Linked DNA regions of Iamia sp. SCSIO 61187. The protein of the gene in region 2 interacts with the protein of the main gene of each other region in a pairwise test. Links are inferred from orthologs where the notes say so. Each region holds a gene or a part of one and is shown on either strand. Other genes may lie near its edges.

What was found.
Region 1: the proteins of ligA (region 2) and leuS interact in binary tests that used the Escherichia coli proteins (3 or more experiments, as listed by UniProt). The link is inferred for Iamia sp. SCSIO 61187 from one-to-one orthologs.

Annotation. Positions count from the first base shown.
Region 1 is NZ_CP050948.1:2,939,555-2,955,014, reverse strand. The notes cover bases 7,486-10,858. They hold leuS (leucine--tRNA ligase), read right to left. Parts: upstream 10,536-10,858; coding sequence 7,686-10,535; downstream 7,486-7,685. Other genes in these bases: HC251_RS14005 (fatty acyl-AMP ligase), read left to right, coding at 10,677-10,858; HC251_RS14015 (nitroreductase family deazaflavin-dependent oxidoreductase), read left to right, coding at 7,486-7,517. Also shown: HC251_RS14065 (hypothetical protein), read left to right, coding at 1-87; HC251_RS14060 (hypothetical protein), read right to left, coding at 478-921; HC251_RS14055 (hypothetical protein), read right to left, coding at 1,404-2,543; HC251_RS14050 (hypothetical protein), read right to left, coding at 3,008-3,487; HC251_RS14040 (TIGR03619 family F420-dependent LLM class oxidoreductase), read left to right, coding at 3,720-4,607; HC251_RS14035 (nuclear transport factor 2 family protein), read left to right, coding at 4,607-5,041; HC251_RS14030 (TetR/AcrR family transcriptional regulator), read right to left, coding at 5,049-5,687; HC251_RS14025 (isoprenylcysteine carboxylmethyltransferase family protein), read left to right, coding at 5,737-6,357; HC251_RS14020 (DUF2461 domain-containing protein), read right to left, coding at 6,354-7,016; more of HC251_RS14015, read left to right, coding at 7,077-7,485; more of HC251_RS14005, read left to right, coding at 10,859-12,317; HC251_RS14000 (bifunctional 2-polyprenyl-6-hydroxyphenol methylase/3-demethylubiquinol 3-O-methyltransferase UbiG), read right to left, coding at 12,485-13,165; ligD (non-homologous end-joining DNA ligase), read right to left, coding at 13,256-14,308; HC251_RS13990 (TIGR03617 family F420-dependent LLM class oxidoreductase), read right to left, coding at 14,376-15,389; HC251_RS13985 (hypothetical protein), read right to left, coding at 15,386-15,460.
Region 2 is NZ_CP050948.1:4,253,365-4,268,437, forward strand. The notes cover bases 6,393-9,378. They hold ligA (NAD-dependent DNA ligase LigA), read right to left. Parts: upstream 9,051-9,378; coding sequence 6,735-9,050; downstream 6,393-6,734. Other genes in these bases: HC251_RS20470 (hypothetical protein), read left to right, coding at 6,393-6,718; HC251_RS20480 (DUF4388 domain-containing protein), read left to right, coding at 9,218-9,378. Outside these bases: HC251_RS20440 (carboxylesterase), read right to left, coding at 1-402; HC251_RS20445 (TetR/AcrR family transcriptional regulator), read left to right, coding at 456-1,091; HC251_RS20450 (SCP2 sterol-binding domain-containing protein), read left to right, coding at 1,186-1,596; HC251_RS20455 (MFS transporter), read right to left, coding at 1,778-3,262; HC251_RS20460 (PASTA domain-containing protein), read right to left, coding at 3,359-5,548; HC251_RS20465 (hypothetical protein), read left to right, coding at 5,638-6,186; more of HC251_RS20470, read left to right, coding at 6,197-6,392; more of HC251_RS20480, read left to right, coding at 9,379-10,630; HC251_RS20485 (hypothetical protein), read right to left, coding at 10,639-11,634; HC251_RS20490 (hypothetical protein), read left to right, coding at 11,777-12,667; HC251_RS20495 (serine hydrolase), read left to right, coding at 12,719-13,837; HC251_RS20500 (cysteine desulfurase family protein), read left to right, coding at 13,876-15,072. UniProt on the Escherichia coli protein: DNA ligase that catalyzes the formation of phosphodiester linkages between 5'-phosphoryl and 3'-hydroxyl groups in double-stranded DNA using NAD as a coenzyme and as the energy source for the reaction.

The DNA.
Region 1 (15,460 bases), 1.3 Mb from region 2 along the record:
CGGAACATCGAGCGAACGATCGCCAAGGCGCTCGGTGTCTCTCAGCGCGAGCTCCGACTCGCAGTCAGCGAGGGACGGCCCCTCTGACGTGTGTGCCCTCGACTCGTCGTCGGAAGAGTGCATGGGGCAGACGGCCTAGAGCGGCGGTGGGCGGTGGGCGGCGGACGGTTGACCCATGTGGCCAGGGGAGGGAGGTTCTGTTGAGTGCCGACCGACCCACCAACCACCTACCCACATAGGCGGGGAGTGAGCTCAGGCAGGTCGCGCTTGAACCAGGTGTCGCTCCAGTCTGACGGCCCCGCCTTCGTCACCGTGTACTCCGCGGAGGTGGCTGATGAGCGCGAACGCGACCGCGTGGAACGACTCGGCGTTAAGCTCGGGTGGGCCGAACTCATGTCGGCAGCGGCTGCACCGCAGCGTGCTGGCCGGGAGGGGCTTGGACGCGCTCACGGGTTCCCTCGCAGCGCCTTCCACTGCTCAGCTCGAGCGGGGGTGACGCTGTACCGTACATGGCGCCGCTGGGTCCGGGGTGCGGACGAAGGGCAGCCCCCGGCCGTCGTACCACTTGTCGAAGTGGGGCTGGAGCTTGGTCATCGCGTTCGCCACGCTCGCGCGCGGGTGGCCGGTGACGGGGACGATCTCCTCCATCGTGAACCCGCGGCCTGGCTGCTCGCTCAGCAAGTCCATCATCGACCGGAGAATCGCCATCGTCTTGTGCTGGGTGTCGCGGATCAGCCTCAGCAGATCAGCGTCCGCCCATCCGTCCGACGCGATCGTCAGGTGCTGGGCGTCGCTGCCGTTGGCTCGGATCTCGACCGACCCGTTCGGCTCCGCAGCGTCCTGTGCATCCCATGCGACGATCGCCTGCATGACGCGGATTGCGTACCGCTCCGGCACTGGGATGTTCACGAAGTTCTCCATTGCCTGCTCCCCGTTCTATGGACACACTGGAGACATGCTGGAGAATGTCTCCAGCGTCAAGGGGAATGGCAGGGACGAAAAGGCCGTTCGAGATCCGACTGGCGTGAACCGCTCGCCGAGTGGGCAATCTCCACGGAGGTGGTGGGAACAGAGGTCCCGATCTCCCTCCGTTCAAGGCCGCGTCGGCGTCGTCGTCGATGGTGCGGGGACGGTGCCGTGGTCCTCGAAGGCGTCGATCGTCGACTCGGGGAGGGGTCGTGACGGTATCGGGCCCGATGAGCCGGTCGACGTACCAGGCGTCGGGCGGAGGCAAACCCTGGAAGAGCCAACCCGAAGGCGGCAGCCGACTTACGAGCCAGCCCGCCCGTCGACCTACCGGACGGCACGAGCCGAGACCCCCAACGGCCGGTGCCGCGCATACCGGTCGGCGGTTCAATCCAGCAGAGGTCGACGCGCTGGCCACAACCAACGCAACAGAACCCCTAGTTGTGTAGTGACCGTTCGAGCTCGTCGGCCACCTGCAACATGCGCTCGGTGAGCTCAGCGCGGCGGGCGAGGGCGGCGGCGAGGTCGACCCATCCGCTATCACCGGTTCCATCACCCCAGGTGTCGGGGTAGCGAGTCGGCGGTGCTGCGCCGACCAGCATGGCTGTCTCCGCGGCGTACTTGGTGGCGATGTCGCCTTGCGCTCCGACTCCCGTGACCTGTTGGTGCAGCCAGCCGACCGAGACGTTCCCGGTCTCCTCGATCAGCAGGCCCGTGAACTCCCGTGCGATGCCGACCGGCCGGACCCGAAAGATCATGCTCTTGCTCGCATAGTCCACTCGGAGGCGCGGGTCGGCTGCGACCTGGTCTCGCCAAGCGAGAACATCGCTGAGCGTCGCCGGATCGACGTTCCCGCTCAAGTGGTGGGCGAACGTCTCAGCGTCAAGCTTCTGACGGCGTGACGGCGCAGCGGCGTCCTCGTCGTTGAGCGCAGCGACCTTCACATCGAGACGCCCATCCGGGAGGACCTCGACCCGCACCGTCGTTCGCGTGATCTCGACGCTGTGGGCGACGACGGTGGGGATGACGAGAGTGCTCGACGCAGAGGAGTCGTAGACCGCGAGCTCGATGAGGCCGAAGGTGAACCCCAGGTGGGGGGCAGCTCCGAGCAGGTCGGCGATGCTCTCGATCTCCTCTCGGATGCCGTCGCCCACAACGAGAAGTACCAGGTCGCCGCTTCGCAGCCCGCGGCTGATTCCGTCGATCAACTGCTGACGCTCGAGGTCATCGCCTCCGAGCAGGTCGGCGATGCCGCAGTCGCCGTTGACAAGGCGCACTGCGTGGTCGAGCTCGTCGAACGAGAGCTGACAGAGCGCAGCGGCGTAGTCGATGACTTGGCCGACGACATCTCGACGGGCTTGAGGGTTGCGCCAGAGCTTGGTCTCGATGATGACCAACGTGCCGTTCGGATCCACGAGCAGGTTGTCGATCTGGCCAGCGGTGGTCGGGACTTCCCGGCCCAACGAAGTCAAGGGACCGATCGAGGCTCGGATCTCATCGACCGGCAGCAGCGTCGGGTGCTCTTGTATCAGCTCTTGGAGCCAGTTCTCGGCGAATGTCCGCTCGGTGAACGGCACCCGTTGCAGGCGCCGGGTTCCGTCGGGACTGATCTCGATGGGCGTGCCCGCCCGCCTCATGTCAGGCAGCCAAGCCCGAGCACCGCTCGAAGCGATGCTGCTGCATCGGTGGCGGCGCCGCGCATGACTTGGTGATCGGGTTGTCGTCGGGGTGGCATCTTCATGGTGCGCTCCGAGGGTCGACGTGAACGATGTTGGCACGGCTCTCGCGCTCGGGTCGCACGTTCGGATTCCGTCGGCACCGTTCGCCCGATCGAGCTCAGTCGATCGAGAAGTAGTCGGGCGGAGCCCAGGGCACAGCCAGCAAAGCGGATCGAGGTGCCGCGCTGGCGATTGCTGCGGTATGGATGGACCGCTGCGCGCGGTCTCGACGACTTCTCCCGAGCGCAACCAGCTCGGGACTGAGCGCACCACTGCCCTCGCGTTCGATCGCGGTACGCCGGGCGTTGCGTCGAGCACTCGAGCTAGCTGGTGTCAACGCCTCGACGCTCGAGCTCTTCCTGGCAGTCGGGAACCGAGTCGGTCCAGCGGTCCTCGTCCGGCGAGTAGCGCCGCCGCTCGTTAAGCACGTGGCGCAGCTTGAGGCGGAGGAACCACGTCGGCGCGTCCTCGTTTGGCAGGTCGGTGTCGAGGTCGCCCGTTGCAGCGAGGAGCAACGAAGCCGCTGCCGTTGCATCGGTTGCGAGGCGGTCCCAACCGGTCGCAACGTCGAACGCCTCTGCCGCAGCCTCGGAGCTGCCGAGCCACGTCGCTTCGAAGCGACGAGTGAGGATCTCTGCAGCCATGCGGTCGGCGAGCCCGCTGATCTCGATGCGAAGTCGAGCCACTTCCTCGACGAAGGAGGCGACGCGGCGGATGTATTCGGTTGACACCGTCTGCGCCGGGACGACGACGATCTCGTCGTCGGCGGGCTCGAACTTGAGGGGATCGTCCGGGTCGGTCATGGCGGCCCTCCGGGGGCGGATCTGGTGGATAAGCACCCAGACCGGCACCCAACCGAGGAGGTGGGAGGCCACGGAACCAGTGGAGCTAAGGGGAATCGAACCCCTGACCTCTTCCATGCCATGGAAGCGCTCTACCAACTGAGCTATAGCCCCGAGGGAGGGTTCAACCTAGCACCGGCCCTCCGGGCCACGGAAACGAGAACGTGTTCTAGGGATGGGGCAGACTGGGGACGTGCGCTTCACCCTCGCCCTGCCCATGCTGTCGGCCGATCGGCTGGTCCCGTTGGCCGTCCGGGCCGAGGCCGCCGGGTGGGACGGGATCTCCATGCCCGAGTCGGTCTTCTACCCCGAGGAGGTCTCGGCCGACTACCCCTACACCGCGGACGGGGAGCGGTTCTGGCCCGCCGACGCCCCCTGGGTCGACCCGTGGGTGGCCATCCCGGCCATGGCCACGGCGACCGAGCGGATCACCTTCGGCACCAACGTGAACAAGCTCTCGCTCCGCCACCCGCTGCTGTGGGCCAAGACCGTGGGGTCGGCGGCGGCGCTGTTCCCGGGGCGGATCGAGCTGGGGGTGGGCCTGAGCTGGATCCCCGAGGAGTTCGCCTGGCTCGAGCAGGACATGTCCACGAGGGGCAAGCGGCTCGACGAGCAGATCGAGGTCATCCGCACGGTGCTCGGCGGGGGCTGGGTCGAGCACCACGGGCGCTTCTACGACTTCGGCCGCCTCCGGGTCGACCCGGCGCCACCGCAGCCGGTGCCCATCCAGGTCGGCGGCCACTCCGACGCCGGGCTCCGCCGGGCCGCCCGCCTCGGGGACGGGTGGATCGGGGCCCAGTGCGGTCTCGACGAGATCCAGGCCATCACCGCCCGCCTGACCGCAGCCCGGGACGCCGCCGGCGACGACGCCCGGCTCGCCCCCGACGATCCCGCCTTCTCGGTGAAGCTGACCCCGATCGTGGCGGCGACGCCCGAGGCCATGGCCGAGGTCGCCGCCTGCGGCGTCACCGAGGTGATCACGGTGCCCTGGTACTTCTTCGGCGGCGATCCCACTGACCCGGTGGCCCAGGACGAGGCGGTCGACCGCTTCGCCGTCGAGGTCATCGAGCCCCTGCGCTGATCGGAGCCCCCGTGACCGACCCCCGGACCGACACCCACCCCGCCCGCGCCGCGTCGCAGCGGTCGATGGCCGCCATCGAGGCCGGCGACCGCGACGGGTGGCTCGCCCTGTTCGCGCCCGACGCCGTCGTCGAGGACCCCATCGGGCCGTCGATGTTCGACCCGGAGGGCCACGGCCACCACGGCCCCGACGCCATCGCCGCGTTCTACGACACCGTGATCGGCCCGAACCGGGTCCGCTTCGCCATCCGCGAGTCGTACGCCTGCGGCTCGGAGGTGGCCAACGTCGGGACGATCACCACGACGCTGGGCGACGGCAGCCAGGCGGTGGTCGAGGGGGTCTACACCTACCGCGTCGGGGCCGACGGCCGCATCGTCGCCCTCCGGGCCTTCTGGGAGGTCGACGCCATCTCCTTCGTCCCCGCCCCGGGGTGACGCCGCCTCAGGTGGCGCGCAGGTAGGCGACGACCAGCCGGGTGATCTCGGCGGCGAGGGCGTCGTCGTCGATGCCGGACGTGGCGTCGGTGGCCACCCGGTGCACCAGCGACTCGATGACGTCGATGGACAGCCGGGCGGCCAGCCGGGGGTCGGGCGCCCGCACCTCGGGGTGGCGGGCGAGGAGGGTCGCCACGACGTCGGTGAGGTCGCGCTCGAGGGCGCGCAGCCGGGCCAGCTGCTCGGGCGGGCGGGGCGCCTCCTCGAACAGCACGCGGTGCAGCTCGCGTCCGTCGGCGTGGAGGGCGACGAGGGCGGCGACCACCGGTCCGATCAGGTCGGGCAGCGGGGTCCGGTCCCACTCGTCCGGGGCGGCGAGGGCGGCGGTGACGGCGGCAGCGCCCGCCTCGATGTGGGCGTCGACCAGCTCGACCAGGATGGCGTCCTTGTTCGGGAAGTACTGGTAGAGCGACCCGACCGAGAGCCGGGCGGCCTCGGCGATGCGGTTGGTGGTGCCGTGGGCGTAGCCGTGCTCCTCGAACACGGCCCGGGCGGCGTCGAGGATGCGAGCACGGGTCTCGTGGGCGCGCCTCTGGCGGGGCTGCTTGCGGGGCCGGAGGTGGGGGGCGAGGGCGGCGGGCGTCATGTCCGAAAGCGAGTCGACGAACGTGAAGGATCCCTCGCATCCTAGGTCCATGACCCGACCGGCCCTGGCCCTCGTCTCGCTCGTCGTCTTCACCGTCCTCGGGTTCGGCTGGCGGACCGTCGTGCAGGTCCGCCGGCACGGGGACACGGGGTGGCGGTTCTCCCGCACCGGCCTCGACCGCATCGTCGGCCCCGGCCTCGGCCTGGGGTTCGTCCTCCTGGCCGTCGGCCCGGCCTGGGCCCTCGCCGCCGGTGACGCCGCCGTGCCGCTCGGCGTGGCCGCGCTGGCCGGGTCCGACGCCGTGGCGGGCGCCGGGGCCGCCCTGGCCGTGGTGGCCGGGGTGCTCACGGTCGTGGCCCAGGTGCAGATGGGGGCGTCGTGGCGGATCGGCGTCGAGGCGGGGGAGCGGACCGACCTGGTGACCGACGGCCTCTTCACCGTCGTGCGCAACCCGATCTTCACCGGGATGCTGGCCTTCGCCGGGGCGGTGGCGCTGCTCGTGCCCACCCTGCCGACGCTCGCCGGCGCCGCCCTCGCCGCCGTCACGATCCACGTCCAGGTCCGCCTGGTCGAGGAGCCGCACCTGGTCGGCGTGCACGGCGCCGCCTACCGCCGCTGGGCCGCGGCCACCGGGCGGTTCGTCCCCGGCCTGGGCCGGCTGTCGCGCTAGCGGGCCTCGTCGGGCGGGAGGTGGCTGGGCCCGACGTGGAGGTCGAGCAGCCGGGTGAGGGGCTCGGCCCGGCGCCAGGTGTCGACGATGCGCTCGAGGGCTCCGGCCGTGGACAGCCACCGGCGGGGCGGGAACGACCGGCCGGCGTGGCAGCCCTTCATGCGCAGCAGCTCGATGCGCGGGTGGTCCGCGGGGTGGCCGCGGGGCGCCCGCTTCAGGCTCTCGCGAGCGGCGACGTCCAGCCCCCGGCGCCGCACCTCCGCCACCGCGGTGGCGATCGCCGGCCCGCTCCCGTCGTCGGCCACGGCCTGGCGCCACCGGTCGAGCTGGTCGGGGAGCAGGTGGTAGTACCCCGCCGCCACCAGCAGCCCGGCGCTGCTGATCTCGACGTAGAACCGGGTGCCGCCCTCGCCCTCGGCCACCGCCCCGGCCGCTGTCTTGTAGGGGCTCTTGTCCTTGGAGAAGCGGACGTCGCGGTGCGGCCGGAACAGGTGGAGGGGGCCGAACTCCTCCTCGACCGCCTCCGAGAGGGCGGCGAACGGGGCCTTCACGGCCTCGTCGTAGACCGGTCGGTGGGCGTCCCAGAACGCCTTGGTGTTGTCGGTCTCGAGCCCGGTGTAGAGGTCGATCGCCTCGGTCGGCCAGCCGCGGAACGCCATGGGCGCACGCTAGGTCCGGAGCGGCACGGCCGGGCCGGCCCTGGAGGTAGCGTCCCCGCCATGCCGATCGACGCGCCCTACGAGCCGAGCCCCTGGGAGCCCATCGCCACCCAGGTCGAGCAGTACGAGTCCAGCGGCGGGGCCGAGGGGGGCGAGATGCAGGGCGTGCCCTGCATCATCCTCTCGACCCTCGGCGCCAAGACGGGCAACCAGCGCAAGACGCCCCTCATCCGGGTCGAGCACGAGGGCCGCTACGCCGCGGTCGCCTCGATGGGCGGGGCCCCGCAGCACCCGGTCTGGTACCACAACCTGGTCACCCACCCCGAGGTGGTCACCCTCCAGGACGGGCCGACGGTCGCCGACTACGTCGCCCACGAGGCGACGGGCGACGAGAAGGCCGAGTGGTGGGCGCGGGCCACCGAGGTCTGGCCCGCCTACGACGAGTACCAGACCAAGACGGACCGTGAGATCCCGCTCTTCGTGCTGACCCCCAAGGCCTGATCGTCGTCGCCTGATCGTCGTCGCCGTCACGCCGCGGCGCGGAGGGCGGCGACGAGCGCGGTCCGGACGGCGGCGACGACCGCATCGGGGTGGGCGAGGACAGGGTCGTGCTGGCCCACCTGTCGCAGGTTGCGGGGTGTCGCAGGTTCGGTGGCTGGCGGCGCGACCTCAGACGACGAAGCTGACCATCTTCCCGGGGACGACGATGACCTTGCGGACGGTCCCGCCCTCCAGCTGGGCGGCGACGGCGGCGCGGGCGGCGGCCTCGAGGGCGTCGCGGTCGGCGTCGGCGGCGACGGTCACCCGGCCCCGCACCTTGCCGTTGACCTGGACGGGGAGCTCGACGGTGTCGGCCACCAGCCAGGCCGGGTCGGCCTCGGGGTAGGAGGCGTAGGTGACGGTGTCGTCGTGGCCCAGACGGGACCACAGCTCCTCGGCGGCGTGGGGGGCCAGGGGGGCCAGCAGCAGCACCAGGTCCTCGGCCACCGGGCGGGGCACCCCCCCGTCGGGGTACGTGCCCGTCAGGTGGTTGGTCAGCTCGGTGATGCGGGCGATCGAGGTGTTGGACCGCAGGCCCTCCATCCCGTCGCGGACCGCGGCGATGGTCTGGTGGAGGACCCGCTGGGTCTCGTCCGACGGCGTCGCGCCGTCGTCGACGCGGACGGCGCCGGTCTCCTCGTCGACCACGACCCGCCAGATGCGCTGCAGCAGCCGGAACATGCCTACGATGGCGGTCGAGTCCCACGGGCGGCTCTGGTCGAGCGGGCCGGTGAACATCTCGTAGAGCCGCAGGGTGTCGGTGCCGTACTGCTCGAAGATCTCGTCGGGGGTGACGACGTTCTTCAGCGACTTGCCGATCTTCCCGATCTCCCGGGTGACCCGGGCGCCCTCGTAGGTGTAGGTGCCGTCGGCGTGCACCACGTCGGCGGCGGGCACCGGGAAGCCCCGGTCGTCGCGGAAGACGGGGGCCTGGATCATCCCCTGGTTGAACAGGCGGTGGAAGGGCTCCTTGGAGCTGACGTGGCCCAGGTCGAACAGGACCTTGTGCCAGAACCGGGCGTAGAGGAGGTGCAGCACGGCGTGCTCGGCGCCGCCGACGTAGAGGTCGACGCCACCGTGCGGCTTCCGGTCCCCGGGGCCCATCCAGTAGCGCTCGTTCTCGGGGTCGACGAAGCGCTCGCTGTTGGTGGGGTCGAGGTACCGCAGCTCGTACCAGCACGACCCGGCCCAGTTGGGCATCGTGTTCAGCTCGCGCCGGTACGTCTGGACGCCCTCGCCGTCGCCCAGGTCGAGCTCGACGGTGGTCCAGCCCTCGACCCGACCCAGCGGCGGTTCGGGGTCGGAGTCCTCGTCGTCGGACGTCTTCGGCGTGAAGTCCTCCATCGGCGGCAGCTCCAGCGGCAGCTGGTCCTCGGGCAGGGCCCGGGCCTCGCCGTCGGCGCCGAAGACGATGGGGAACGGCTCGCCCCAGTAGCGCTGGCGGCTGAAGAGCCAGTCCCGCAGCTTGTACTGGACGGTGGCCGTGCCGTGGCCGTGCTCGACCAGCCAGGCGATGATCGCCTCCTTGGCCGGCCCGACCTCCAGCCCGTCCAGGAACCCGCTGTTGATGGCCGGGCCCTCGCCGGTGAAGGCCTTCCCGTCGAAGCCGTCGCTGGGCTGGACGGTGCGGATGATGGGGAGGTCGTAGGTCTCGGCGAAGTCCCAGTCGCGCTGATCCTGGCCGGGCACGGCCATGATCGCCCCGGTGCCGTAGCCCATCAGGACGTAGTCGGCGACGAACACCGGGATCTGCTCGTCGTTGACCGGGTTGGTGGCGAACGAGCCGGTGAACACGCCGGTCTTGGCCTTGTCGGCGGCCTGGCGGTCGATCTCGGAGCGCCGGCTGGCGGCCTCCTGGTAGGCGGTGACCGCGGCCTTGGGCGTGGCCTCGCCGCCGGTCCAGGCCTCGGCGGTGCCGGCGGGCCACTCGTCGGTGGTGAGGGCGCCGACCAGCGGGTGCTCGGGGGCGACGACCATGTAGGTGGCGCCGAACAGGGTGTCGGGCCGGGTGGTGAAGACCTCCAGGGCGCCGGCGCCGGTGGGGAAGACGACCCGGGCGCCGGTCGAGCGGCCGATCCAGTTCCGCTGCTGGTTCTTGATGGCGTCGGTCCAGTCCAGCTGGTCGAGGTCGTCGATCAGCCGGTCGGCGTACGCCGTGATGCGGAACATCCACTGCTTGAGGTTGCGGCGGTAGACGGGGAAGTTGCCCCGCTCCGAGCGACCGTCGGCGGTGACCTCCTCGTTGGCCAGGACCGTGCCCAACCCCGGGCACCAGTTGACGGGGACGTCGGCCAGGTAGGCCAGGCGGTGGCGGTTGACGATCCGACGGCGCTCGGATGCGTCGAGCTCGGACCAGGCCTTGCCGGTGTCGTCGGTGCCCGAGTCGGGCCGGCGGACGCCGGCGTCGAGCTCGGCGACCAGTTCGTCGATCGGGCGGGCCCGGTCGGCGTCGCGGTCGTACCAGGCGCCGAAGATCTGGAGGAAGATCCACTGCGTCCAGCGGTAGAAGTCGGTGTCGGTGGTCGACACCGACCGACGGTCGTCGTGGGCCAGCCCCAGCCGGCGGAGCTGGGCCCGCATGGTGGCGATGTTGGCCTCGGTGGTGACCCGGGGGTGGGTGTTCGTCTGCAGGGCGTACTGCTCGGCGGGCAGGCCGAAGGCGTCGTAGCCCATGGTGTGGACGACGTTGTGCCCGGTCATCCGCAGGTAGCGGGCGTAGACGTCGGTGCCGATGTAACCGAGCGGGTGACCGACGTGGAGCCCGGCGCCCGAGGGGTACGGGAACATGTCGGCGATGTAGCGGGCGGGCTTGCCGGCCATGGTCGCGAAGCCGTCGCTCAGGGGCCCGACGGGGTTGGGTGTGTGGAAGGTGCCGTCGGCCTCCCACCGGTCCTGCCAGCGGGTCTCGATCTCGTTGGCGAGGGCGGCCGAGTAGCGGTGGACGGGGGTGTCGGCATCGGTGGTGACGGGCTCGGCCATGCTGTGAAGGTAGCGGTGCCGGCCCGGCCGACACCCCTCCTCCGCCCCGGTGCGGGCGCTCGCTGACGGGCTCGTGGCGCCCCGACACCCGCCCGGGGGACGCCGGGGTAACCCCCTGCCGGTCCGGGGAGTCGGACCCGCGTGCTGACCCTCCCCCTCCGGATCGAAGCGGCGGCGGCGCGCGGCCGCGGCGCCATCACCTTCCTCCACGGCGACGACGCCCAGCGCGTGCCGTGGGCGGACCTGCACGACGACGCCCGGGGCATGGCCGCCGCCCTCCAGGCCCGGGGGATCGGCCCCGGCGACCACGTCGCCCTCCTCGGCCCGACGAGCCGTCCCCTGGTCACGGCCATCCAGGCGACGTGGCTGGCCGGCGCCACCGTCATGGTCATGCCGCTTCCGATGCGGATGGGGTCGATCGAGGAGTTCGTCGACCAGACCCGGGCCCGGCTCCGCCAGGCCGACGCCGCCATGGTCCTGATCGACGAGCAGCTCGCCGGGTTCGTCGAGCCCCGCGACGGCGACCCGCCCTTCGTGCCGCTGCCCGAGCTGTCGGCCGCCCCGGCTGCCTACGTCGCCCCCCGGATCGACCCCAGCCGGCTGGCGATCCTCCAGTTCACCAGCGGCTCCACCGCCGAGCCCAAGGGCGTCATGCTCCCGCACCGGGCCGTCACCGCCAACCTCGACGCCATCATGGAGGCGACCGACTACGACCCCGACAGCGACGTCCTCGTGTCGTGGCTGCCGCTCTACCACGACATGGGCCTGGTCGGGATCCTCACCCTCTGCATGGCCTCGGGCGGCGACCTGGCCCTGGCCGGCCCGCAGGACTTCATGGCCTCGCCCTCGCGATGGGTGCAGTGGATGTCCGACTACGGAGCCACGGCCACCGCCGGCCCGAACTTCGCCTGGGTGCTCGCCACCAAGGCCATGCGCCGGCTCGACGGGCTCGACCTCTCACCGATGCGGGTGGCCCTCAACGGGGCCGAGCCCGTCGACGCCGCCCAGGTCGAGGCGCTCGTCGAGGCCGGCGCCCGCCACGGGCTGCGGCCGGGGGCCATCTTCCCCGCCTTCGGCATGGCCGAGGTGTGCATCGCCGGGGCCTTCCCCCGCCCCGGCCAGGGCCTGCGCACCGACGTCGTCGACGGCCGGGTGCTGGAGACCGAGCGCTACGCCGCCCCCGTCGGCGACCCCGACGCCGACGGGGCCCGCCGCCTCGCCCTGCTGGGGCGGGCCGTGCCGGGCCTGGAGATGCGCGTCGTGGACCCCGAGTCCGGCGCGACCCTCCGCGACCGCGAGGTCGGCGAGCTGGAGATCCGGGGCACGTCGGTCACCAGCGGCTACTACAAGCGGCCCGAGGTCACCCGCGACACCTTCCACGACGAGTGGCTCCGCACCGGCGACCTGGCCTACCTGGTCGACGGCGAGCTGGTCCTCTGCGGCCGCATCAAGGACCTCATCATCGTCGCCGGCCGCAACGTCTACCCCCAGGACGTCGAGCGGGCCGTGAGCGACGTCGAGGGCGTGCGGCCCGGGAACGTCGTGGCCATCGGGGTCCAGGGTCGGCGGGGCGAGGAGGTCGTGGTGGTCGCCGAGGTGAAGGGCGATCACGGGCTGAGCGTCCGCGACGACGTCGCCGAGCGGGTCCGGACCTCGGTGGGCCTGGCGTGCCGCGAGGTCGTCCTCGTCGCCGCCGGGACGCTGCCCAAGACCAGCTCCGGGAAGCTCCAGCGGTCGCTGTGCCGGGACCGCTACCTCGCCGCCGAGCTCGTGGGGGTCTGACACCACGGCCTGAGCCCTCACGCCCGGCGATCGCCTGCCGATCGAGCGGGAGACACCCTTCCCCGGCGCACCAGCCGGGGGACTGCGGAGGCCGTGTGCCCGGCGATCCGCTCTCCGGAGCCCCACAGCGTCGTGGGGCTCCGGCGCGTCGGGCGAGAGGGCGGGCGTCAGCGCCGGCGGGCGACGACGACGGTGTCTCGCACCTGGACGAGCTCGCCGTGGGGCTCGTGGTCGTCGCCGGCGCCGTGGCCGTGGTGGCCGTGGCGAGGTTCCATGCGGGTGGGGTCGTCGGCCCGGACGACCTCCCAGACCGCGGCGTCGAGGTCGGCGGCGATCTCGGCGGCCGGGCGCATCACGTCGGGCATGTCCCAGCGGCCGACGGCGATGTCGTCGCGGTGGTGGCTGAGGTGGACCATCGTCCCGCCGGGCCGGACCACGGCGGCGAGCTGGGCGATGAGCCGCCCGTGGTGCGGGTGGGGGAGGTGCAGGAAGCACATGGTGGCCAGGTCGACCTCGAGGCCGGGCTCCGGGGTCCAGGTCCGGAGGTCCGCCTGGCGCCAGGTGACCCGGTCGTCGGCGACGAACCGGGCGGCCCGGTCGAGGGCCACCTGCGAGGCGTCCAGGGCCGTGACCCGCCACCCCTGCTGGGCCAGCCAGGCGGCGTCGCCGCCCTCGCCGGCGCCCAGGTCGAGGGCCCGGCCCGGCGTCATGCCCTCCACCACCTCGACCAGCCGCTGGTTGGGGCGCCCGCTCCACGTCCGCTCGACGCCCCCGTAGCGCTCGTCCCAGAAGGTCGGGCTGAACAGCTCGTCGAGGTCGAGGTCGGGGGCGTCGTGGTCGTGGCTCATGGCCGCAGCGTGCGCCCGGCCCGCCCCGGCCCGCAACCCGGCTTGCCGCATCGGCAAGCGGCCAGGGATGGTGCCTGGCACCTTCCGTGCTCAGCCGTCGGCGCGGGCTCGGCTGGGGTGCACGCGGCGGGCCTCGTCGGGCATCTTCGGGTAGACGGGCGGCCACGGGGCGTCGGGGATGCCGCGCTCGAGGTCGGCCCGGTAGCGGGCGACGAGGGGCTCGATCGACTGGGGGGCGTCGTCGATGGCGGCCCACGGATCGCCGTCGGCGGCGACCCGGGCCGGGACGGTGGCCAGCGTCAGCTCGTCGGGGTGGATGGCGTCGAGCTCGTCCCACCGGAACGGGGTCGAGCACTGGGCGCCGACGCGGGAGCGCACGCACCAGGCCCCGAAGACCGTCTTGTGCGGGGCGTTCTGGTTGAAGTCGACGAAGATCCGCTCACCCCGGTCCTGCTTCCACCACTCGCCGGTGATCAGGTCGGGGTGGCGCTCCTGCATCGTCCGGGCCACGGCGATGGCGGCCTGGCGGGTGCCGAAGGAGTCCCACCCCGGCTCGACCCGGACGTAGAGGTGGAGGCCCCGGTTGCCGGTCGTCTTGGGGAAGGCCGTGATCCCGACCTCGGTGAGGAAGTCACGGACATGGTGGGCCGCCTCCCGCACCATGTCGAAGGTGGTGCCGGGGGAGGGGTCGAGGTCGAGGCGGAGCTCGTCGACGTCGTCGGGCGCCGACGCCCGGTAGGGCCAGGGGTGGAACCCGAGCACGCCCTGGTTCACCACCCACAGGACGTGGGCCAGGTCGGCCATCACGATCGCCCGCGACTCGGTGCCGTTGATCGTCGAGACGGTGGTGGTCTCCAGCCAGTCGGGCGCCGAGTCGGGGATGCGCTTCTGGAAGAAGCTCTTGCCGGTGACGCCGTTGGGGAACCGCTGGAGCAGGGTGGGCCGGTCGCGCACGGTGCGCATGAGCGGCTCCTCGACGGCGGCGTAGTACCGGGCCAGGTCGAGCTTGGTGAAGGGGCGGCCGGCCGCTCTCCCCGGGGCTTCTGGCTCGCCGGGGAACATGACCTTCTCGGGGCTGGTGATCTCGACGGTCCGCCCGCCGGCCTCGATCGGGACGGGTCCTCCGTGGTCCTGCTTGGGCACGAGCTCTCCTGGCGGGGACGGGACCGCCACCCGGTGCCGGGCACCGCGCGGCGGTCGCGGGGTGCCGCTAGCCGGCGGCCTGGAGGGTGGACCGCACCTGGGCCCACAGGTCATCGGGCGCCTTGTACGGGGCGTAGAAGCTCATCCGGTCGACGGTGCCGGTGAAGCGGTCGAGGAGGCCCTGGGCGACGTCGTCGGGCTCGGCCACGACGGCGAAGGCCTCGAGGACGTCGTCGGTGATGAGCTCGCCCATCTCGGCCCACCTCCGCTGCTTCGAGAGCTGGTTGAGCTGCGGCTGCAGGTCGTCCCACCCGTGGTGCTCGAGGACGCCCTTGTACGCCGGCGTCGAACCGTAGAACGCGATCTGGCCCCGCACCGCGGCCGACGCCTTCTCGGTGGCCTCGTCGGAGTCGCCGGTGACGACGAAGGCGGGCAGGGCGATGCTGATGTCCGCCAGGGAGCGCCCGCCGGCCGCCAGCCCCTCCTCGAGGGCGGGCATGGTGACGTCGCGGAGGTACTCGGGGGTGGTGAAGCCGTGGGCGAGGAGGCCGTCGGCCACCTCGCCGGCGACCTTGGTCATCAGGGGGCCGACGGCGGCCAGGTAGACCGGCGGCGGGCCGTGGGGCGACGGCGGCGGGGTGAAGAACGGCGTCATCAGGGTGTGCCGGTAGAACTCGCCCTCGAAGGCCAGCTCGGCGCCGTCGTTCCACGTGGCCCAGATGGCCCGCAGGGCCTGGATCATCTCCCGCATGCGCGCCGCCGGGTGGCTCCACTCCATCGAGAACCGCTTGGTGATGTGGGGCTTGATCTGGCTCCCGAGCCCGAGGATGAACCGGCCGTCGGAGAACCGCTGCAGGTCGTGGGCGCTCTGGGCGAGGGTCATCGGGTTGCGGGCGAACGCCACCGCGATGTTCGTGCCGATCTCGATGCTCTCGCTGTGCTCGGCGGCGAGCAGCAGGGTCAGGAACGGGTCCTGGTTGGTCTCCGACGCGAACACCCCGTCGTAGCCCGCCGCCTCGGCCAGCCTCACGCCGTCGGCGATGCCCGTGAGGTCACCGCCGACGCCTCCGTCGACCTTCATCGCTGTTCTCCTTCGTCGTCGTCTTCGGTCAGCTTGTCGATGCGCCGCCGCAGGTCGGCCACGTCCTCGAC
Region 2 (15,073 bases):
CATGGCCTCGAGGGCGTCGCGCATGCCCTCCGGTGGCGTCACCACCGCGTTGAGGCACGCGATGCCCGCGATCTCGGGGTGCTCGGAGGCCAGCCAGGCGGTGAGCGCCCCACCCATCGAGAGGCCGACCACGGCGACCTTCTGGCACCGGGAGGCCAGCTCGGCGTAGGCCTGCTCGGCGGCGGCGAGCCAGTCCGGGAAGCCGGTCGGGATCATGTCCTCGACCGCGGTGCCGTGGCCGGGCAGGAGCGGGACCTCGACGGTGAACCCGGCGGCGGCGACGGCCTCGGCGACGGGCCGCATCGAGCTGGGGTTGCCGGTGAAGCCGTGGACCACGAGCACGCCGCGATCGCTCCCGGCGACCGACCACGGCTCGGCCCCGGCGATGATGGGTGCGGTCACGATGCGGCCTCCGGCAGGTCGGCGAGGGGTGGGTCGGTACTGTACGGCAGGTGATGGCCGACACGTCCGACCCGCGGCGCCTGACCGCCCAGGGTCGGGAACGCCGGCTCCAGCTCATCGAGGCGGCCAGCGAGCTGTTCGCCGAGCGGGGCTACGACGACACCCGCATCGTCGACATCGTCGAGCGGGCCGGTGTCGCCAAGGGCCTCTTCTACTGGTACTTCGAGAACAAGGAGGCCCTGTTCCGCGACCTCGTGCTGCAGAACCGCCTCCAGCTCCGGCGGGCCCAGGCGGCGGCGATCGACGTCGAGGCCGAGCCCCTCCGGCGGATCCGCCAGGGCGCCGAGGCGTCGGTCGTCTACATGGCCAACCACTCCCGCCTCTTCTCGCTGATCGAGGTCGAGTCGGTCGCCGGGCTCGACGACGTCCTCCGCCAGGGCACCGAGGAGCACGCCCGCGACGTCGCCGCCCTCGTGACCGAGGGCATCGCCGACGGGACCGTGCGCGACGAGGACCCGATGCTGCTGGCCTACGGCGTCGTCGGCGCCGTCGGGTACTACGGCCACTTCCAGCGGACCGGGCGGGTGTCGATGCCGATCGAGGCCCTGGCCGCCTTCGTCGGTCGCTTCGTCGTGTGCTCGCTGGCCGCCGACGAGCGCATCGCCCGCCGCGTCCTCGCGCCCGCCTGAGGCCCGCACCCGGGCGGTCCGAGGGGACCCCCGGCCGCGGTTCCTGCAGGTAACGTGCGCCGAACCCCGATCGACGGACCTCCGGAGGCCCCCTGTGGCGCAGTTCTTGACCGACGAGTGGCTCGAGCAGGCCAAGGCCATCCGCGAGGAGTACCGCGGCAAGGCCGGCGCCCCGCCCCACGTGGTGAAGATGAACCTCAACATCAAGGAGTGCCCCGACGAGGTCGGCTCCGGCGGCGTGATGGAGGCCCACATGGACTCCACCGGCGGCGAGATGGAGATGGACACCGGCCACATCGAGGACCCCCAGCTGACCGTCACCCTCCCCTACGACATCGCCAAGGCGATCCTCGTCGAGGGCAACCCCCAGGCCGGGATGCAGGCGTTCATGTCGGGCCAGATCCAGGTCACCGGCGACATGACCAAGCTGATGGCCATGCAGTCCGGCGCCATCGACCCGGTCCAGGCCGAGATCGCGAGCAAGATCCAGGCCATCACCGACTGAAGCCAGGTCGCAGACGGGGCCGCACGCGGACGGGGAGCCGCCGGACCGCTTCCCGCCGAAGCTCGCTGCGCTCGCCGGCTCGATCCGACGCAGGCCGGGTGAAGGGGCTGCCGCCAGGCCCAACGGACCCCCTCGCGTGCGGCCTGCGCGCCCGGGAGGGCGCGCCCCGTGCGGGGCCCGATCAGTCGGTGAGCGTGCTGGTGGTGGGCACGGGGACGCCGTGGAGCTCGGCGTCGACCTCCATCGGGTCCTCGTGCACCTCCGGAGCGCGGCGGGGCGAGCGACGGACGCCGGCGGAGGCCACGACGCAGAGGGCGGCGAGCACGGCGGCGGCCAGGTACGCCTGGCTGTAGCTGCCCTCCAGCCCGGCCGGCCCCTCCCGGACCTGCTGGACGGTCTGCATCAGCTGGATCCCGAAGGTCACGCCGACCTGCACGATCATCTGCTGGGCGGCCCCGGCGATCCCCAGGTCCGCCTCGTCGACGGCGTGGGAGATGGTCGACGACATGGCCGGGTTGGAGATGCCCATGGCCACGCCGGCCAGGGCCAGGCCGCCGATGATGACCAGCGCCGGGGTGCCGGCGCGGATGGTCGCCATCCACAGCATCGAGGCCACGATGGCCGACGCCCCGGCCATGCCCGCCACCCGCTCCCCCAGCCGGGCCACCGCCATGGCGGCCAGCGGCCCGGCGATGGCGAAGGCCAGCGGCCGGGCGGTGGAGATGAGCCCGGTCTTGGTCTCGTCGAAGCCGAGCACGTTCTGCAGGAGCAACGGGGTGAGGACGAAGCTGCCCATGTAGGTGGCGTTCATCAGCCCGAGCATCAGGATCGGCAGGGCGAAGTTCCGGCGCTTGAGGTAGCGGGGCGGGAGCAGCGGGCTCTCGACCCGGCCCTCGTGACGGAGGAAGAGGACGGCGGCCAGCGGGGCGAGCAGGAAGCAGCCGACGACCAGGGGGTCGGACCAGCCCCGGCCGGGGGCCAGGTTGAGGGCGAGCAGCACGGGGGTGGCCGCCAGGGCGAGGAGCAGGGCGCCGCCCCAGTCGAACCGGGTGGCGGCGCGCCGCGGGGTCTCGGGCAGGACCCGGGCCGCGACCGCGGCGGCGGCCAGGACGAGGGGGACCTGGCCGGCGAAGATCGCCCGCCACCCGAGGGTCGACACCAGCGGTCCGCCCACCACCACGCCGATCACCGGGCCGCCGGCGGCCACCATCGACCACCAGCCGAGGGCCTTGACCCGCTGGGACCGGGGGAAGACGAGGGCGATCAGGGCGAAGCTGGCCGGCCCCGTCGCCGCCCCCTGGGCGGCGGCGATGATCCGGAAGGCGATCAGCGACCCGGCGCTCCAGGCCACGGCGCTGGCGGCGGCGCTGATGCTCGCCCCGGCCAGTCCGATGAGGAACACCCGGCGCTGGCCCCAGAGGTCGCCCAGCTTGCCGACGGCGGGGCCGATGATGCCGAAGGCGAGGATCGGGCCGCTCACGACCCAGGTCAGGGTGCTCTGGGAGGCCCCCAGGTCGTCGGAGATCCGGGGGATGGAGACGGCGAGGATCGTGACCGTCACGTTCACCGAGAACAGCCCCAGCAGCAGCACCGTGAGGATGACCCGCGGCGACCGGGTGGTGCGGAGGGCGGGCTCGTCGTCGCTGGTGACGCCGTCCTCGACCATCCCGGCAACGGTACTTGACCCGCGGGTCAATCCAGCCCGGCGACCCGGGTGCAACCGGTCACACGGATGGTGCCAGGCACCATCCGTGGGCGGCGGTCAGCGGCGGAGGGTGATGTCGACCTCGGAGCCGCGGCGGACCTGCTCGCCGGCACCGGGCGACGAGCTGGCCGGGGCGCCGGCCGCGGGCCCGGCGACGTCGCCGGCCACCAGGCCCTCGGCCTCGAGCAGGGCCACGGCCTCGGCCAGGCTCCCCACCGAGCTCACGTCGGGCACGGTGACCAGGTCCGGGCCCCGGGAGACGACGACCGTCACCGTGCTGTCCCGCTCGGCGGTCGCGCCGGGGCCCGGCTCGGTGCTGATGACCAGCCCGGCCTCGACGTCGTCGCTGAAGGCGCCCTCCACGGCGGGGACCAGCCCCAGCTCGTCGAGCCGGGCGACCACGTCGTCCTCGGGCTGGCCCACGAGGTCGTCGGGGATGGTGCGGGGCTCGGGCCCCTGCGAGACGAGGAGGCGCACCTCGGTGCCCTTGGGGACCCGGGCGGGGAGGTCGTCGAGGACCTCGATCACCAGCCCGGCCCCGACCTCCTCGTCGAAGCGCTCCTCGACCACCGGCACCAGCTCGGAGAACTCGAGCAGCTCCTCGGCCCGGCCCCGCTCCATGCCCGGCGTGATGGCCGGCAGGTCGACCTCGGTCGGGCCGTCGGAGACCTCGAGGACGACGGGCTCGCCCTCGGCCAGCCGGGTCCCCTGCCCGGGGACGGTCCGCAGGACCTCGCCCTCCTCGGTGCCGTCCTCGCGGACCCGGCGGACCTCCACGTCCCAGCCCTGGGCCTCGAGCGACGAGACCGCCGCCTCCTCGGTGAGACCGCTCACCGCCGGGACCGGCGAGGTCTGCGGTCCCTCGGCGAGGTCCGCGACCAGCACGCCGATGGCGGCGCCCAGGGCGCCGACGAGCAGCACGATGAAGACGATGCGGGGCCAGCGCCGGCGGCGCCCGGTCGGCGAGCGGGGGTCCCAGTCATCGCCCGTCCAACCGTCGTCGGCACCGTCGAAGGGGGGCGCATCGTCCTCGTCGGCGGCGGTGGCCGGTGGGCGGGCGATGGTGGCGACCCCGACCGGGTCCTGGCTCCACGCCATGAACCCGGTGGCGTCGGTCTCGCCGTCCCCGTCGTCGAGGCCCTCGGCGGCGAACGACCCGAGCACGGCGGCGGCCCCCGACGCCCCGTCCCCGGCCCGCCCGGGGACCCCGTCGGCGACGGTGGCGTCGGCGACGGTGGCGTCGGCGACGGTGGCGTCGGCGGCCGGGGCGGCGACGGTGGGGTCGACGGCGGCCGACCCCGGGGCGGGCGGCACCGCCGCCGTGGCATCGGCGCCGTCCCCGGCGATCGTCGTCGGGTCGCGATCCTCGGCCAGATCGACCCCGATGGTCCCGGCGAGGGGCAGCGGGGCGGGACGGGGCAGGCGGCCGGCGACGCTCGCCAGGCCGAGGGCCAGCTCGCGAGCGTCGAGGCGGTCCTCGACCTCGGGGGCGGCGGCGTCGGCGAGCACGTCGCCCAGCGGGCCCAGCGCCGGCGCCGGCACGAGCTCCCGGCCCACGCGGGCCATCAGCGTCCCCAGCGTGGTGTCGGCCGCGAACGGCACCTCGCCGGTGACCGCCTCGACCAGGACGAGGGCCAGGGAGTACACGTCGGCCCGGCCGGTGAGCGACAGGCCCTGGGCCTGCTCGGGGGAGGCGTAGCGGGCGGTGCCGACGACGGCGCCCTGGGGCTCGGTCCACGCCGCCTCGGCCAGGGCCCGGGCCAGGCCGAAGTCGGCGATCCGCAGCCGGCCGTCGTCGCCGAAGAGGAGGTTGGCGGGCTTCACGTCGCGGTGCACGAAGCCCCGGCGGTGGGCGTAGTCGAGGCCCCGGGCGGCCTGGAGGCCGACCACGAGCGCCTGGGACGGGGACAGGCGGTGGCCCCCGTCGAGCAACCCCCGCAGGCTCCCGCCCCCGAGGAGCTCCATGACGATCCACGGCAGGTCGTCGTCGTGGCCCCAGTCGTAGACGGCCATCACGTTGGGGTGGTTGAGGGCGGCGGCGGCCTGGGCCTCGGCGCGGAACCGGCGGAGGAACACCTGGTCCTCGGCCAGGGCCTCGTGGAGCACCTTCACCGCCACCTGCCGCTCGAGCCGCACGTCGTCGGCCACGAACACCTGGGCGGACGCGCCGCGACCGATCGGGGCCAGGAGGCGGTAGCGGCCCCCCAGGACCCGACCGACCTGCTCGGTCATGCGGGACGGCGGCACCTGATCGAGAGTACGGCGTCGGCACCGCCGGACCCGTGAGGGTCGGTCCGATGTCCCCCCTCCCGCCAGCGGCTGGCACCATGGACGGCGTGGAGGACGACGACACCGCCGGCCCTCTGGCCACCGACGAGCGCGACGAGCCGTTCGACCCGTCGACCATCCGCGACCCCCTGCCGCAGCCGCTGCTCTCGTGGCGCCGGCTGGCGATCGTGGCGATCCTGGGCGTGGCCGTGCTGTGCCTCTACATCGCCGGACGGTCGGCCGGCGACAGCGACCCGGTCGCCAGCGACAGCTCCTCGGCCATCGCGAGCTACCAGCCCGCCCCCGGCGGGCGGGTCCTGCGCCAGTCCGAGGTGGGCGTCGTGCTGGAGGACGGCTACGACGGCCGCATCACCATCGACGGGGTCGCCATCCCCGAGGAGCAGATGGTCGGCGCCATCGACCCGAGCAACCCCGAGTACGACCCCGAGGCCGGGCCCCGGCCCAACAACAAGAGCGTCGTGAAGTACCAGCCCGGTCCGGGCAAGGCGGTCACCGAGTACGACACCGGGTCGGTCGAGATCACGATCCGCTACTGGCGCATCGCCGACGGCCCGGAGACGGCGACCTCCACCACCTACACCGTCAGCGTCTTCTGAGGCGCCGGCCGTGACGGCGCGCCCCGATCGGCGCCTGGCGCCGGTCGAGGTCCGCACGCTTCCCGCTGCGCCGCGGCTGGTGCCGCCCCGCCCGACCACGATGACCGCCGCCGTGGCCCTCATGGCGGTCGGCGCCGTGGTCTCGGCCGCCGAGGGCGTCGCCACGCACCAGCTCACCGACCACGTCGACACCCGGCGCCGGCTGGCCGACCGCGGCCTGACCGGCGACCTCGACCGCCTGGCCGACGTGTCCCTCGTGCTGGCCCTGGCCCTCGGCCTGGTCGCGGCGGCCATCTGGATCGTCCACGCCGTCGCCTGTGCACGGGGGCACCGGTGGGCTCGGACGTCGGGCACCGTCCTGGGCGTCCTGTTCGTCCTGGCGAGCCTCGTCGCTCTCGCCGGCGCCGGCTCCGGCTCCGGTGCGACGGTCGCCCACCAGCTGCTGCGGATCGGCGTCGCCGGCGGGACGGTCGTGCTGCTCTGGCTCCCGTCGTCGACGGCCTTCTTCCGCGACACCTCGGCGCGCACCTGACGGGACCGCCAGCCGCCTACCCCTCGTCGCCCTCCGACGCCGGCTCGTCGCCGGGGCGGAGACCGGTGTCGAGGAGGGCCACGAAGGCGGCCTCGTCCAGGATGGGGACGCCCAGCTCCTCGGCCTTGGTCAGCTTCGACGCCCCGGCCTCGCCCCCGACGACGAGGGCGTAGGTCTTCTTCGACACGCTCCCGGGGCTCTTGCCCCCGCGGGCCTTGATGGCGGCGGCGGCCTCCTCCCGGCTGAAGCCCTCGAGCGTGCCGGTGACGACGACCGCCTTCCCCTCGAGCACGGGCTCGACGTCGGGGCGCTCGGGGCCCTGGAGGTTCACCCCGGCGGCCCGGAGCCGCTCGACCAGCTCGGCCGAGCCCTCCCGGTCGAACCACTCCCGCACCGAGGCGGCGATGGTGGGGCCCACCCCCTCGACGGCGGCCATCTGCTCGACGCTGGCCCCGGCGATGGCGTCGAGGTGGCCCAGGCCCTCGGCCAGGGCCTCGGCCCCCGCCGGTCCCAGGTGGCGGATGTTGAGCCCGACGAGCAGCCGGTCGAGCGGCCGCTCCTTGGTGGCCTCGATGGCGGCCCGGAGCTTCCCTGCCGCCTCGTCGCCCAGGCCGCGCAAGGTGTCGGCGGTGGAGCGGAAGCGGGGTGCGTCGGCCGCCAGGTCGCCCACCAGCTCGGCGCCCAGCAGGTCCTCGGCGTCGGCGGGGACCGTGGTGGCCACGTCCGCGGTGTCGACGGCGTCGAGCCTGGCCCGCTCGTCGCCGGTGCGCTCCCGGGCGGCGGCGACGGCGGCGGTGGCCCACCCGCCGACGAGGGACCGCAGCTCGGAGACCCGGTCCCAGTCGACGGTGTAGATGTCGGCGATGTCGGCGATGAGGCCGAGGTCGAGGAACAGGCGGACCCGCTGCTCGCCGAACCCCTCGATGTCCATCGAGCCCCGCCCGGCGAAGTGCTCGATCGACCCGGCCCGCTGGAACGGGCACTCGGGGTCGACGCAGCGGGTGTCGCTCTCGCCCTCGGGGCGGACGAGGGTCGACCGGCGGGGGCACGGGCAGACCGTGGGGAACTGCCACTCGGGCCGGTCCGGGTCGTCGCGCGGGAGGACCGGCCCGACGACCTCGGGGATGACGTCGCCGGCGCGGCGCACGACGACCGTGTCGCCCTCCCGCACGTCCTTGAGCCGCACCTGGTCCTCGTTGTGGAGGGTCGCCTGGCGGACGTTGGCGCCCCCGACGAACACCTCCTCGAGCTGGGCGTAGGGCGTGGTGCGCCCGGTGCGGCCGACGGAGATCTGGATGGCGTTGAGGCGGGTGGTGCGCTCCTCGGGCGGGAACTTGTAGGCGATGGCCCACCGGGGTGCCCGGCTGGTGGAGCCGAGCTCGTTCCGCACGCCGAGGTCGTCGACCTTCACCACGGCGCCGTCGATGTCGTAGTCGAGCTCGGCCCGGCGGTCCTTCCACCCGTCGCAGTAGGCGAAGACCTCGTCGAAGGTGCCGAGGACCCGGATCTCGGGGTTCACCGGCAGCCCCGCCTCGCCCAGGAAGTCCAGCGTCTCCCGGTGCTTGGTGAAGCGGGGCCCGCCGTCGACCTCGCCCAGCTGGTAGCACCACATCGAGAGCTCGCGCCGGGCCGTGACCTCGGCGTTCTTCTGCCGCAGGGAGCCGGCGGCGGCGTTGCGGGGGTTGACGGCGACCGGGGTGGGCTTGCGCCCCTCGGCCAGCCGGCCCCGGTTCTCCTCCTCCTGGCGGGCGACCAGCCGGGCGAAGGCGGAGCGGGCCATGTAGACCTCGCCCCGGACCTCCAGGACCCGGGGCGCGCCCCGACCCAGGCGGTGCGGGACGTCGGCGATGGTGCGCACGTTGGCGGTGACGTCCTCACCCACCCGGCCGTCACCGCGAGTGGCGGCCTGGACCAGCTCACCGTCCTCGTAGAGCAGCGAGATCGCCACCCCGTCGATCTTGAGCTCGCACACGTAGTCGACGGGGTCGTCGTCGGGCCCGGCCCCGAGCCGCCGCTCCAGGCGGTCGCCCCAGGCGACCAGGCTGTCGCTGTCGAAGGCGTTGTCGAGCGACATCATGGGCTGGCGGTGGCGCACCGGGGCGAAGAGCGTGCTCGGCGCCGACCCCACCCGTTGCGTGGGTGAATCCTCTGTGACCAGGTCCGGGTGGAGCTCCTCGAGGGCCCGCAGCTCGCGGACGAGGGCGTCGTAGTCGGCGTCGGAGACGGTCGGGGCGTCGAGCTCGTGGTACCGGCGATCGTGCTCGGCGATCTCGGTCCGCAGCTCGGCCGCCCGGCCGGCCGGGTCGGCCACCGGGTCGAGGTCGGGCTCCACGGCGCCGAGCATACGGAAGGAGGCTCCGTCGTCCGGACCGGGCGCCCCCGTTAGCACGCGCGCACCACCACCGTGCGTGATGGGAACCCTCAAGGACGCCAGGGCCGCGCCGATGAGGGGTGCGGGGAGAACCCCCCTCGCCCGCCCTCACATCGGACTCTGATCACATGGCGCTCAACGGATCCCTGGACGACTACTCCCCGGCCGGCGCCCTCCGCGTCCTCTCCTCGACGGGGAAGACCGGCGCCGTCCGGTTCACGGGCAGCGCCGGGTGCACCGTCTACCTCAACGAGGGCCTGCTCTACTTCGCCCGCGGCGAGGGCACCGACGACGCCCTGGCCACCGCGCTCGTCCGCCCGGGGCGGGTCAGCACCGAGGCGTGGGGCCGGGCCGTCGAGGAGGCGGGCGACGCCCCCCGCGTCGGCGAGCTGCTCGTCGAGCACGCCGGCATCGACGCCGACCTGATGGCCTCGGTCGTGCTCTCGGTGATCTACGACCCGCTCATCACCCTCTTCCGCGAGGGCGACGGTCGCTTCGACTTCGAGCCGGACACCATGCACTGGATCGGGCCCTACCGCGGCTTCAACGTCGAGGCCGTCGTCAACGAGGTCCGCCGCCGGGTCCGCCACGTCGACGAGATGAGCGACGTCGTCCCCTCCACCTCGGCCTGGGTCAGCCCGGTCCGGACCCTGCCCGACGGCGCCGCCCAGGTCACCCTCCTCCGGGAGGACTGGGAGCTGATCGCCTCGCTGTCCGGGCCCCGCACCGTCGACGAGCTGGCCGCGGCCATGGGCCGCGGTCGCTACTCGACGGCGATGGTCGTCCACCGCCTCGCCGTCGCCGGCCTGCTCGACGTCGTGCCCGAGCCCTTCGCCGACGACGACGCCTACCACGAGCCCAGCGCGGCCGAGCGCCTGGCCGCCGCCGGGGACGCCCCCGCCACGAGCGACGCCGCCGTCGACCTCGACGGGGACGCCACCGACGCCGGCGCCCCCACCGGGGACCCGTTCGCCCCGTTGGACCCTCCGGTGGGCAACCCCTTCGCCCCGCCCGTGGCCGAGGTCGACGTCGACGTCACCACCGGTGACGACGCCGCCTGGGACGCCTGGTCCGCCGGGAACCCCTTCGACCACCCGCCCACCGACGACGAGGCCGACGAGCCGGTCAGCTTCGGCCCGACGCTCGACGGCGGCTCCGTCGGCCCCGAGGCCGCGCCCGACGACGACCTCCTGCCCCGGCGCACCGCCGTGCGCGAGGCCGACCGGCCCAGCATCCCCCACCGCCAGGACGACGTGGCCCCCGGGTTGGCGGGCATCACCGGCTTCCACGACCCCACCGCCCGCTCCATGGGCCACCAGCAAGACGACGCCCTCTCGGCCGCCACCTCGGCCGACACCGTCGGCGACCCCAACGCGGCGTGGCTGGAGAACCTCTACGCCCAGTTCATCGACGAGGCTCCCGAGGTCGGCAAGCCCCGCAAGAAGGACGTCCTCGACGTCGCCTTCCAGGCCCCCGAGCAGGCCGACACCGAGAAGGTCGGGACGCTCAAGCGCCTCGCCGCCGCCCTCCGCCGCCTGTAGGACGGTCTCTACGCTCCGACGCTGAGGCGGACGCCGGCCAGCTGGTCGTGGATCCGTCGTCCGAGGGTGCGGGTCAGGTCGTGCACCAGGCCGACCTGGGCCACGTCGTGGAGCGCCAGCCCGCACGCCGGCGTCACGAGGGCCTGGCGTCGGATGCGCACCGGGTCGCAGCCGGCCTGGACCAGCGCGCACCAGCGGGCCGACAGGTCCCGCCACCAGTGCGACGCCGTCTCGCCGAGGGGGCGGTCGGTGGGGACCGCACCCCAGGCGATCCACCCGTCGCGCTCGAGGAAGGTGGCGAGGGCGCCGGCGCTGGAGCCGAGGTCGGCCCCGACCGGCGCGGACAGGATGCGGGGTCCGGCCTGGAGGACGGCCCGCCAGTCGGTGGGGCCGCAGACGTGGAGGCCGGTGATGGCCCGGCTCTCCCACGCCGCCAGGGCGCCCGACACCAGGTCGACCACGGACTCGGGGTCGGCGAGCGCGGCCGGGGGCCCGCCGACGAGGGCGGGCTCGTCGAGGAAGGCCACGACGGTGGCCTCGGGGGCCACGGCGGCGACGGCGTCGACCACGCCCCGGGCCCGGGCCCGCACCGCGGTGGCGGCCACGGCGGCGGCCACTGCGGGCTCGGCGCCGCCGTGGACGAGGGCCATGGCCAAGGTGGCGGGACCGGTGATCTGGACCTTCACCGGCGCCGTCCGGCCCTCGATGGCGGCCAGGAACCGGCGGAAGGTGACGAACGGGGCGCCGTCGAGGCCGAGGTCGGCGATCGGCGCCTCGGGGTCGAGGGCCGACGGGGTCACGTCGATGGTGCCGTCGGCGAGGACGTCGACGCCCGGCACGCCCCAGGCGGCCTGGGCGATCATCCCCTCGCGGGCGTCGCGTCGGGGCAGCGTCGGCGCCGCCGGCAGCTCCGGAAGGGCGTCGAGCACGAAGGCCACGGCCTCGTCGGCGTCGTCGAACGGCAGGCTGCCGACCGCGGTGGGCGTGCCGATGCCGAAGGGCATCGGTTCGCTGTCCGTCCACCCGTCGGTGGCATCACCGCCCTGCACGGTTCCCCCTTCGTGTCGTCGGTCCGATGCCTCGGTCGCTCCCGAGTGCTACAGGAGTAGCCATCCGTGGCCTCCGTGGGCAAATCTCGGGCCCCCCATGAACCGCCCCCGCCCGACGCCCACGCCCGTCATCGTCTGGGTGCTGCGCGCCGCCTGGCTCGTGCTGCCCCTCGCCGCCGGACCGGCGGTGGGGGCGGCGCTCGACGACCGGTCGGAGCCTGTGCAGGTGCTGGGGACCGTCCTGGCGTGGGGCGCGTGGGCGGCCGTGCTCGTCGCCACCCTCGTGCCCCGGGCGACCAGCCTCACCGCCGTCCGGCTCGGGGCGCCGGCCGCCCTCGCCGCCGCGGCGTGGGCCGCCGGCCCCGGCAGCCCCGACGACGACGTCGTCCGCGGGGTCGTCGCCGTGGTGGCCGCTGCCGTCGCCGTGGCCGTGGTCGCGGCGCCGGCCGTGGGTGACGCGTTCGTCGACGGCTCGTCGTACGGCAACGAGCGCCGCTTCGCCCTCCGCACGCCGCTGCCGCTCCTCGTGCTGGCCGCGACGACGTGGGCCGGGGTCGCCGCCGCGGCCGTCGCCGGGCCGTTCCTGCTGGCGGCCGAGCAGTGGGTCCTCGGCGCCGTGCTGACCGCCGCGGGGGGCGCCGTCGTGTGGTTCGGCGTCCGCTCGCTGCACGGGCTGGCCCGCCGGTGGCTCGTCCTCGTCCCCTCCGGCGTCGTGGTGCACGATCCCGTCGGCCGCCCCGACTCGGTGATGGCGCCCCGCCCGCTCATCGTCCGGCTGGGCCCGGCCCCGGCCGACAGCGACGGGCTCGACCTGACCCTCGGCGCGAGCGGCCTGGCCCTCGAGCTGGAGACCTCCGAACCGCTGCCGGTCACGGTGCGCCAGGGGCGCGACGTGGGGACCGAGCCGGCGGCGCGGGTGCTGGTGGCGGTGGCCCGCCCGGCGGCGGTGCTGGCCGAGGCCGAGGCCCGACGGCTCCCCACCCGGTAGGCCCCGGGGGGAACCTGCACGCGGACTGCGGAGATGTGGCACGGTCGCGGGGTGCTCGACGACGCCAAGGTCTCCACGTTCCTCGCCCGTGCCCGTCGGGAGGTCGACGACGGCCTCCTGCCGGCGGTCCAGGTGGCCATCGGCCTCGACGGCGAGGTCGTCGTCGACGAGACCTTCGGCGCGCCGCCCGAGACCCGCTTCGTCCCCTTCAGCTGCACCAAGGCGCTGGTCGGGTCGGCCGCCTGGCAGCTGGTGGGCGAGGGGTCGCTCGACCTGAGCCGCCCCGTGGCCGAGTACGTCCCGGCGTTCGGCACCAACGGCAAGGAGGCGGTCACCGTCGAGCAGACGCTGCTCCACGTGGGCGGCTTCCCGATGGCCCCGCTCGGCCCCAACCGCTGGTCGACGCGCGAGGGCCGCCTCGAGGCCTTCTCCCGCTGGCGGCTGACGCTCGTGCCCGGCGAGACGTTCATGTACCACCCGACCGCGGCCCACTGGGTCGTGGCCGAGATCATCGAGGCCCTCGACGGCCGTCCCTACGCCGACGCCATCCAGGCCCGCGTGACCGACCCCCTCGGCCTGCCCCGGATGCTGGCCATCCCGCCCGAGGAGCAGGGCGACGTGATCGACGCCGTCGGCGTGGGCGAGCCGCCCACGCCCGAGGAGATGGAGGAGGCCTTCGGCGTCCGCATCGACATCGGGGCCCTCATCCCTCCCGACGTGGCCCTCGGAGCCCTCCTGAGCCTGAACACGCCCGAGGCCCGGACGGTGGGCGTGCCCGGCGGCGGCGGGGTGGTCCGCGCCGCCGACCTCGCCCTCCTCTACCAGGCCTTCCTCCACGACCCGAAGGGCCTGTGGGACCCCGAGGTGCTGGCCGACGTCACCGGCACCGTGCGCAACACGCTGCCCGACATGTTCGGCGTGCCCGCCAACCGCACCCGGGGCGGCCTGGTGGTGCGGGGCGACGACGGGCTCGGCCACCGCCGGGGCATGGGCCACACCGCCTCGCCCCGGGCCTTCGGCCACAGCGGGGCCGGCGGCCAGGTCGCCTTCGCCGACCCCGAGACGGGCCTGAGCATCTGCTACCTCACCAACGGCCTCGACCAGCACCTCATCCGGGAGAACCGGCGGGTCACGGCCATCACCAGCCTGGCTGCCGAGCTCGTCGCCTGACCGAGCCCGGCCCGCCCGCCCCCCGGTAGCGTCGGGGCGTGCCCCTGGACCCGGTCGTGCCGACCTACCTCGACCACGCCGCCAGCACGCCGATGCGGCCCGAGGCGGTGGCCGCCATGGTCCCGTTCCTGGCCGAGCATTACGGCAACCCGTCGGGGTCCCACGCCGCCGCCCGCCACGCCCGTCGGGCCGTCGACGACGCCCGCGACGCGGTGGCCGCGCTCGTCGGGTGCCGGCCGGGCGAGGTCGTGTTCACGTCCGCGGGCACCGAGGCCGACGTCACCGCCCTGACCGGGGTGGCCGCCGCCCGCCCCGGCCCGGTGGCGGTGTCGGCCATCGAGCACGCCGCCGTGCTCGACACGGCGCGGGCCCTCGCCGCCGCCGGCACCGAGGTCGTCGAGCTGGCGGTCGACGGGCGCGGGCGGGTCGACCCCGACGCCGTCCCGGCCGGTGCCGCCCTCGTCTCGGTCGGCCTGGCCAACAACGAGGTCGGCACCATCCACCCGCTCGAGGCCCTGGCCGAGCGGGGCGCGGTCCTGCACACCGACGCCGTCCAGGCCGCGGCGTGGCTCGACCTCCCCCGCCGGGCGGCGCCGGCCGCCCTCGTCTCGCTCAGCGCCCACAAGCTCGGCGGGCCCAAGGGCGTCGGCGCCCTCGTCGTGCGCGACGGCACGCCCCTCGCCCCCCTCCTCACCGGCGGTGGTCAGGAGCGGGGCCGGCGCAGCGGCACCCAGAACGTGGCCGGCATCGTCGCCTTCGGGGTCGCCGCCGCCCTCGCCGCCGACGAGCGGGAGGCCAAGGCCGCCCGCGTCGCCCGGCTCCGCGACCGGCTCGCCGCGGGTCTCCTCCCCGTCCTGCGCGGCCTCGTGCCCGACGCCGTCGAGACGGTCGTGCCCCCGGGCGGCGATCGGGACCACGTCCTGCCCGGCCACCTCCACCTGTGCCTGCCCGGGGCGGCGGCCGACGAGGTCCTCTTCCTGCTCGACCAGGCCGGCGTGGCCGCCACCGCGGCCTCGTCGTGCGCCTCGGGCGCCACCGCGCCGTCGCACGTCCTCGCCGCCCTGGGCGTCGACGTCACCGCGGCCCGCGGCTCGCTCCGCCTCACCCTCGGGTGGTCCACCACCGACGCCGACGTCGACCGGGCCCTCGAGGCCGTGCCCGCCGCCGTCGCCCGCGCCGTCGGTGCCCCGCCTCCCACCCCCCAGTACCAGGGAGCCACGGGGGGTCGGCCATGAG